Regions from separate parts of the Mesorhizobium sp. XAP4 genome, predicted to be linked through region 1. Evidence: riboswitches for the same ligand, from Rfam matches in the RefSeq annotation. Region 1 holds a riboswitch; the other holds the start of a gene.
What was found. Region 1 has a riboswitch for S-adenosylmethionine ahead of P3C39_RS23560 (homoserine O-acetyltransferase). Riboswitches for the same ligand answer to the same signal wherever they lie in the genome.
Positions count from the first base shown of each region.

Region 2: it holds a riboswitch for S-adenosylmethionine, as region 1 does, so the genes downstream of both, P3C39_RS19660 (O-succinylhomoserine sulfhydrylase) here and P3C39_RS23560 (homoserine O-acetyltransferase) in region 1, are expected to answer to the same signal.

Region 1 covers NZ_JARIXW010000005.1:448,405-452,818, reverse strand. Annotated here, with positions in the region: gene P3C39_RS23575 (sugar kinase) at 1-318, shown strand, start outside; gene P3C39_RS23570 (prephenate/arogenate dehydrogenase family protein) at 326-1,261, opposite strand; gene hisC (histidinol-phosphate transaminase) at 1,267-2,376, opposite strand; SAM riboswitch at 2,514-2,591, shown strand; gene P3C39_RS23560 (homoserine O-acetyltransferase) at 2,706-3,875, shown strand; gene metW (methionine biosynthesis protein MetW) at 3,934-4,414, shown strand, end outside.
Region 2 covers NZ_JARIXW010000004.1:433,078-437,491, forward strand. Annotated here, with positions in the region: gene P3C39_RS19655 (ceramide glucosyltransferase) at 1-888, shown strand, start outside; gene P3C39_RS19660 (O-succinylhomoserine sulfhydrylase) at 896-2,083, opposite strand; SAM riboswitch at 2,141-2,218, opposite strand; gene P3C39_RS19665 (2'-deoxycytidine 5'-triphosphate deaminase) at 2,293-3,387, shown strand; gene P3C39_RS19670 (ABC transporter substrate-binding protein) at 3,488-4,261, shown strand.

The DNA of each region.
Region 1 (4,414 bases):
TGCGCCGATCTCGCCAGCCGCACCGACGCTTTTGTCGCAGTGACAGGCGGCGCGGCGGGCAGTTGGTGGCACGACCGTCGCGCTGGCTGCGTGCGCCATGTCGCGGCGCCAAAAATCAAGGCGGTCGACACGCTCGCCGCCGGCGATGTCTTTCACGGCGCCTTCGCCGTCGGGCTGGCGGAAGCCATGCCGGTCGAGCAGGCTTTGCGGTTTGCCAGTGCGGCCGCGGCGCTCAAATGCCTGCGCTTCGGCGGCAGGCTTGGCGCGCCGAACCGAGCCGAGACGCTGGCCATGGTTGCGCAGACCTGGCCTGCCTGAGACAGACCTAGCCCTTCGCGGGGTGCTCGACCGCCTGACGGCCGAAATCGGGAACGTCGATGTCCTGGCCGGCTTCGATGATCGAGCGGCGCACGGCGCGGGTGCGGGTGAACAGGTCGAAGAGTTTTTCGCCGTCGCCCCAGCGGATTGCGCGCTGCAGCGACGCCAGATCTTCCGAGAACCGCGCCAGCATTTCGAGGATGGCGTCCTTGTTGTGCAGACAGACATCCCGCCACATGGTCGGATCGGAGGCGGCAAGGCGGGTGAAGTCGCGGAAGCCGGAAGCCGAATATTTGATCACTTCGGATTTGGTCACCGACTGCAGATCATCGGCGGTGCCGACGATGTTGTAGGCGATGATGTGCGGCAGATGCGAGACGATGGCCAGCGTCATATCGTGATGCTGGGGATCCATCGTGTCGATGTTGGCGCCGCAGCGCCGCCAGAACTCCGACAGCCTCTCCAACGCGTCCGGGTCGGTGTCGGGCAGCGGCGTGAAGATGCACCAGCGATTGTCGAACAGGTCGGCGAAACCGGCGTCGGGGCCGGATTTTTCTGTGCCCGCCAGCGGGTGGCCGGGAATGAAATGGACACCTTCAGGCACATAAGGCTGCATTTGCGCAATGACAGACGCCTTGGTCGAGCCGACATCGGTGAGGATCGCGCCCGGCTTCAGCGCCGGCGCGATTTCCTCGGCAACCGCGCCGGACGATCCAACCGGCACCGAAATGATGACCAGGTCGGCATCGCGGACAGCTTCTCTCGCATCGGTGCTATAGCTATCGCCCAGCCCAAGCTCCTCGGCCCGTGCCAGCGTCGCCGCACTGCGGGTCGAGATGGATACGTGGCGGGCGAGGCCCTCGCGGCGGATGACGCGGGCCAGCGACGAGCCGATCAGGCCGATGCCGACCAGAGCGATCTTTTCAAACATCGGTGATGTCATGGTTTCTAGCTTTTCAGGAATGTCGTGAGAGCGGCGACAACGCCGCGATTGGCCTCTTCGGTACCGACGGTCATGCGCAGCGCGTTGGGAAAGCCATAGCCCGAAACGCGCCGCAATATATAGCCGCGCGCCGTCAGATAGTCGTCCGCCGCCGCTGCCGAATGTTTCTGGTCCTCGGGAAAATGAATGAGGATGAAATTGCCGACGCTGGGCGTCACCCGCAACCCAAGCTTTGTGAATTCCGCACTCAGCCAGGCCAGCCAGGTCTCGTTGTGCGCCACGCTGCGCTCGACATGGGCGCGATCTCGAATGGCGGCGATGCCGGCCTCGATCGCCGTCGCATTGACGTTGAAGGGGCCGCGCACGCGGTTGATGGCGTCGACGATGTGCATCGGCGCATACATCCAGCCGATCCGCGCGCCGCCGAGGCCGATCTTGGAGAAGGTCCGGGTCATCACCACGTTCTCTGCGCTGCCGACCAGTTCGATGCCGGCCTCATAGTCGTTGCGGCGAACATATTCGGCATAGGCCGCGTCGAGCACCAGAAGCACGTGCCTGGGCAGACCGGCATGCAGCCGGCGCACCTCCTGGAACGGCACATAGGTGCCGGTCGGATTGTTGGGATTGGCGAGGAACACGATCTTGGTACGCGGCGTGACGGCGGCCAGGATGGCGTCGATATCGGCGCGCTCGTCTGTTTCCTTGATCGTCACCGGAACGGCGCCCGCCGACTGGATGTAGATCTTGTAGACCATGAAGGCGTGTTCGGTGATGACGGCCTCGTCGCCGGGCGCCAGATAGGTCTGCGCTAGCAGGCCGAGGATCTCGTCGGAGCCGTTGGAGCAGATGATGTTCTGCGGGTTGAGGCCATGCACCTCGGCGATCGCTTCGCGCAGCCGCCTGGCGGTGCCATCTGGATAGACGTCAAGCTTTCCGGCAATCTCGCGCGCGGCTTCGATCGCCTTCGGTGAGGGCCCGAGCGGGTTCTCGTTGGAGGACAGCTTGTGGACCTTGGCGACGCCGGCAGGCGCCGTGCTCTTGCCCGGCACATAGGCGTCTATGTCCATGATGCCCGCGCGCGGGGTTGGACGTGCCTGGTCCGGTGTCTGGCTCATGTCGCAAAATCCGTCGAGAACGCTTCCTGAGGGAAGCCGCAGCGGAAATACAAGCCGTGGCCTGCAATGTCGAGAGGCGACAGCCTCCCGCCCAAGGCAGGCCGTTGACGCCGGCGCGCCACAGCCCTAGAAGGGGAGCGAACTTCCGTGGTGATTTGGCCGGTCGGCTTGCAGCCACGTTAAACAACTTGCTAAAGGGCCGTTTGCATCCTGTAACCGGCTTTGCGACCGCAATGCCGGTTTTTTGTTGTCCGCGCCGGCCGGACACCCGTATCGGCATCGACTTTCGACGAGTGCGATGCGTGGGCTCAAAGTGTGAGATGGATGTCATGGCCGTTCTGCGTGCCCGCAAAACCAACAACGAGGTCGACCAACCGTCGAGCCCGGTTTTGCGTTTTGGATCCGACAAGCCGCTCAAGCTGGACGCCGGTACGCTGCTGTCACCGTTCCAGATCGCCTACCAGACCTACGGCACGCTGAACGATGCCCGCTCCAACGCCATCCTCGTCTGCCATGCGCTGACCGGAGACCAGCACGTCGCCAGCACCAATCCGGTGACCGGCAAGCCAGGCTGGTGGGAAGTGCTGATCGGGCCCGGCAAGATCATCGACACCAATCGTTTCTTCGTCATCTGCTCCAACGTCATCGGCGGTTGCCTTGGGTCCACCGGCCCGGCCTCGACCAATCCCGCCACCGGCAAGCCCTATGGGCTCGACCTGCCGATCATCACCATCCGCGACATGGTGCGGGCGCAGCAGATGCTGATCGACCATTTCGGCATCGAGAAACTATTCTGCGTGCTCGGCGGCTCGATGGGCGGCATGCAGGTGCTGGAATGGGCGTCGAGCTATCCGGAGCGCGTCTTCTCGGCACTGCCGATCGCCACCGGCGCGCGCCATTCCTCGCAGAACATCGCCTTTCATGAGGTTGGCCGGCAGGCTGTCATGGCCGATCCGGACTGGCATGGCGGCAAATATTTCGAGCACGGCAAACGCCCGGAAAAGGGCCTGGCGGTAGCCCGTATGGCCGCCCACATCACTTACCTGTCGGAAGCCGCCCTGCACCGCAAGTTCGGCCGCAATCTGCAGGATCGCGAAGCGCTGACCTTCGGCTTCGACGCCGACTTCCAGATCGAAAGCTATCTGCGCCATCAGGGCATGACCTTCGTCGATCGCTTCGACGCCAATTCCTACCTCTACATGACGCGGTCGATGGACTATTTCGACCTCGCCGCAGACCATGGCGGCCGGTTGGCCGATGCCTTCGCCGGCACGAAAACCCGCTTCTGCTTGGTGTCGTTCACCTCGGATTGGCTGTTCCCGACCGAGGAGAGCCGCTCGATCGTGCATGCGCTCAACGCCGCCGGCGCATCGGTATCCTTCGTCGAGATCGAGACCGACCGTGGCCACGACGCATTCCTGCTCGACGAGCCGGAACTGTTTGCCGCGATAAACGGCTTCATCGGCTCGGCGGCCCGAGCGAGAGGGCTGAGCGCATGACCCGGAAAAATTGCAGGCTTTTCGGATCGGGATCATGCGCCAGGCGGGAGGCGAAGCCATGAGCGTCAACCGCGACCAGCGCGTCGACCTCGAAGTCGTCGCCAACCTCATCCCGCCACAGTCGCGCGTGCTCGATGTCGGCTCGGGCGACGGCTCGCTGCTCGAACTGCTGCAGGACACCAAGCAGGTCGACGGCCGCGGACTCGAGCTGTCGCAGCGCGGCGTCAACGAATGTGTGGCGCGCGGCCTCTCGGTCATCCAGGGCGACGCTGACAAGGATCTCGAATTCTATCCCGACAAGGGCTTTGACTTCGTCGTCCTGTCGCAGACGCTGCAGGCCACCCGCAACCCGAAGCTGGTGCTCGACGAACTGCTCAGGATCGGCAACCGCGCCATCGTCTCCTTCCCCAATTTCGGCCATTGGCGTGTGCGCCTGTCGCTGTTCCTCAACGGCCGCATGCCGGTGACCAAGGACCTGCCCTATTCCTGGTACGACACGCCCAACATCCACTTCTGCACCATCCGCGATTTCGTCAATC
Region 2 (4,414 bases), on a different contig from region 1:
TTGATAAACAGGACGATCGTCCGGTTTCCGAAAGTGCCGGCCCGGCTGCTTGTCGGCGACGGCCGCATCAGCGCCAATCCGAAACTCAACAATTGCGTCAAGGGCTGGGAAGCGGCGCGGCACGACTGGGTCGTCCTGGCCGATTCCAACGTGCTGATGCCGAGGGACTACATCCAGCACCTGATGGCTGCCTGGCGGCCCGGCACCGGCCTTGTCTGCTCGACGCCGATCGGCTCGCGGCCGGCCGGCTTCTGGGCCGAGGTCGAATGCGCTTTCCTCAACACGCTGCAGGCGCGCTGGCAGTATGCCGGCGAGGCGCTCGGCCTCGGCTTTGCCCAGGGCAAGAGCATGCTCTGGAACAAGCCGATGCTCGACGCCAATGGCGGCATCCGCGCGCTGGCCGCCGAGATCGCCGAGGATGCCGCTGCGACCAAGCTGGTGAACAGTCTCGGCCTGCGCGTCAATCTCGTCGCCGCCCCCTTCGAGCAGCCGCTTGGCCGGCGCTCGTTTGACGACATCTGGTCGCGTCAGGCCCGTTGGGCGCGCCTGCGCCGCGTCACTTTCCCGCTGTTCTTCGCACCCGAAATCCTGACCGGCGCCGTGGTGCCGCTGGTGCTTGCGCTGATTGCAGCGGCAAGCGCCGGCTTCAGCCTCTGGGCAACCGCCCTTGCCGTGCTGGCGGCCTTCTACCTTCCGGAGTGCGCCCTGGCCTGGTCCAAGGGCTGGTACCTGTCGCCACGCATGGTCGCCGCGATCATGGCGCGCGACCTGATCCTGCCGGCGATGTGGGCGCGCGGCTGGCTCGGCGGCGCCGTCGACTGGCGCGGCAATGCAATGACCATCGGCACCAAGACGGCCGAGCTGGAAGAGACGCCGTCCGGCGCCTGAAGGCCTCCTACCTGGCCTTCAGCGCCTGCGCGATGTCCTCGAGCAGATCGTCGGCATCCTCCAGGCCAACCGACAGCCTGAGCGTGCCCGGCCCGATGCCGAGCTCGGCGCGCGCCTCGTCGCTGAGATTCTTGTGCGTCGTCGTCGCCGGGTGGGTGATCAGGCTCTTGGCGTCACCGAGATTGTTGGAGATCAGGACGATGTCGAGCGCGTTCTGCAAGGCGAAGGCCGCCTGCTTGCCGCCCTTGACGTCCAGGCAGATCAGCGTCGAGCCGCCCGACATCTGCTTCTTGACGATGTCGGCCTGCGGATGGTCGGCGCGGCCGGGATAGATGACGCGCGCGATTTCCGGCCGTTCGGCCAGAAAATCCGCGATCCGGCCGGCACTTTCCGTCTGCTGGCGTACGCGCAGCGGCAGCGTTTCCAGGCCCTTCAGCAGCGTCCAGGCGTTGAAAGGCGAAAGGCTTGGGCCGGTATGGCGGAAATAATCGTGCAGGTTCTCGTCGATCCACTTCTTGTCCGACAGGATGACGCCGCCGAGGCAGCGCCCCTGGCCGTCTATGTGCTTGGTCGCCGAATAGACGATGATATGGGCGCCGAGCTGCAAGGGCTTCTGCTGTAGGGGCGTGGCGAAGACATTGTCGACGATCAGCCTGGCGCCGATCGAATTGGCAAGCGAAGCGACAGCGGCGATATCGACCACTTCCAGCGTCGGATTGGTCGGGCTTTCCAGGAAGAACAGCTTGGTGTTCGGCTTGACCGCCTTTTCCCAGTTGGCGATGTCGGTGCCGTCGACCAGCGTCGCCTCGATGCCGTATCTCGGCGCCAGCGTCTCGACCACCCAGCGGCAGGAGCCGAACAGCGCACGCGCCGCCACGATATGGTCGCCGGCCTTGGCGCTGCACAGAAGGGCGGCCGTCACCGCGGCCATGCCCGACGCGGTGGCGCGCGCGTCTTCCGCACCTTCCAGCGCGCACATGCGCTTCTCGAACATGTCGACGGTCGGATTGGCGTAGCGCGAATAGATGAAACCCGGCTCTTCGCCCTTGAAACGGGCTTCGGCGGCTTGCGCCGTTTCGTAGACATAGCCTTGGGTGAGATAGATCGCTTCTGACGTTTCGCCGAAACCGGAACGCAGCGTTCCGCTGTGCACGAGTGCCGTCTGAGGCTTCCAGTTGCGCTTCTTGGTGCTCATCGCTTTTCTTCCAGACACAAAAAAACCGGCCGCGAAAGTCGCAACCGGTCCATACGGCCTTGCGGCCCGACGGTCCTTTAGCGACTTGTTTAACGTGGCTGCAAGCCGACCGGCCAAATCACCACGGGATAACGACCCTTTAGACCCGCACCGCGCTTGCGTCAATTGCCGGCTTCATTAAGAGGTTTGTACCAAGCAGGAGTGGAGCCTTGCGGCAGACAGGCATTCTTCCCGACCAGGACATATCGGCGCTGCTCCAGTCCGGCGCGCTGAAGTCGGCGCGTGCGCTCGACACCGACCAGATCCAGCCGGCCAGCCTCGATCTCAGGCTCGGCGACAAGGCCTGGCGGGTGCGCGCCTCCTTCCTGCCCGGCCCCAATCACAAGGTCTCGGAAAAGCTCGACCGGCTGCAGCTGCACGAGATCAATCTGGCCGAGGGCGCGGTGCTGGAGACCGGCTGCGTCTACATCGTGCCCCTGCTTGAAAGCCTGGCGCTGCCGGCGGACATTTCAGCCTCGGCCAATCCGAAGAGTTCGACCGGACGGCTCGACATCTTCACCCGCGTCATGACCGATCGCGGCCACGAGTTCGACAAGATCGCGGCCGGCTATCATGGCCCGCTCTTTCTGGAAGTCAGCCCGCGCACCTTCCCGATCGTCGTCCGCACCGGGTCGCGCCTGTCGCAGATCCGTTTCCGCACCGGCAATGCGCTGCTCTCCGAAGCCGAGTTGCACGACCTGCATCGCACGCAGATGCTTGTCGCCACCGAGCCGCCGAACATTTCCGGCGGCGGCATCGCGCTGTCGATCGACCTCAACGGCGATCAAAGCGGCTTGGTCGGCTATCGCGGCAAGCATCACACCGGCCTCGTCGATGTCGACAAGCGCGCGGCCCAGGAAGTCGTCGACTTCTGGGAACCGATCCACAAGAGCGGCGCCGGCGAACTGGTGCTCGACCCCGATGAATTCTACATCCTCGTCAGCCAGGAGGCGGTGCATGTGCCGCCGCTCTACGCCGCCGAGATGACGCCCTTCGATCCGCTGGTCGGCGAATTCCGCGTCCATTATGCCGGCTTCTTCGATCCGGGCTTCGGCCATTCCGCATCCGGCGGCACCGGCAGCCGGGCGGTGCTGGAAGTGCGCAGCCATGAAGTGCCGTTCATCCTCGACCACGGCCAGATCGTCGGCCGGCTGGTCTACGAGCATATGCTGAAGCGGCCGCAGGCGCTCTACGGCACCGATCTCGGCTCCAACTACCAGGCGCAGGGCCTGAAGCTGTCCAAGCATTTCCGCGCCGCGCGCTGACCCTCATTGCCCCAAGGCAAAATACTTGCCTGTACCGGCTCGCCATGCTTGGCTGCCTTGCCGCCCGTCAAGCTGGCGGCGTTCAAGGGGAACCAAGAAAATGCGATTTTCGAAATGGGTCATATCGGCGGCGGGCGCTGCCATGCTGGCAACACTGGCCGGCTCTCTGTCGGTGCAGGCGGCGGAGAAAATCAAGATCGGCACCGAGGGCGCCTATCCGCCGTTCAACACCATTACCGCCGACGGCAAGGTCGAAGGCTTCGACATCGACATCGCCAATGCGCTGTGCGCGCAGATGAAGGTCGAATGCGAGATCGTTACCCAGGACTGGGACGGCATCATTCCCGCTTTGCAGGCCAAGAAATTCGACGCCATCATCGCCTCGATGAGCATCACCGAGGAGCGCAAGAAGCAGGTCGCCTTCACCAACAAATATTATACGACACCGCTGGCTCTGGTGGCGCCGAAGGACACCGATCTCACCTCGACCGAACCGGCGGCCCTTGCCGGCAAGACGGTCGGTGCCCAGGCTTCGACCACGCAGGCCGACTATGCCCAGAATGAATATGGCAAGGCGGGCGCGGAGGCCAAACTCTATCCCACCCAGGAAGAGGCGATCACCGACCTGACCAACGGTCGTCTTGACGCCGTGATCTCGGACAAGTTCGTGCTGATGGACTGGCTGAAGAAAGCAAGCGACGGCTGCTGCAAGCTGGTCGGCGACGTCAAGGGCACCGAGACCCAGGCCGGCATCGCCGTGCGCCTGGACGACACGGCCCTGCGCGACAAGCTCAACGCGGCCATCGACGCGATCGTTGCCGACGGCACCTACAAGAAGATCCAGGCCAAGTATTTCGACTTCGATATTTATTGAGGCAGAGGCGCCTTTTTCCTTCTCCCCTTGTGGGAGAAGGTGTCGCCGGAGGCGACGGATGAGGGGTGTTCCAGGGAACGCCAACGTTTCACTCCGCTGGAACACCCCTCATCCGTCTCGGCGCTAACGCGCCGATCCACCTCCCACTTGGGG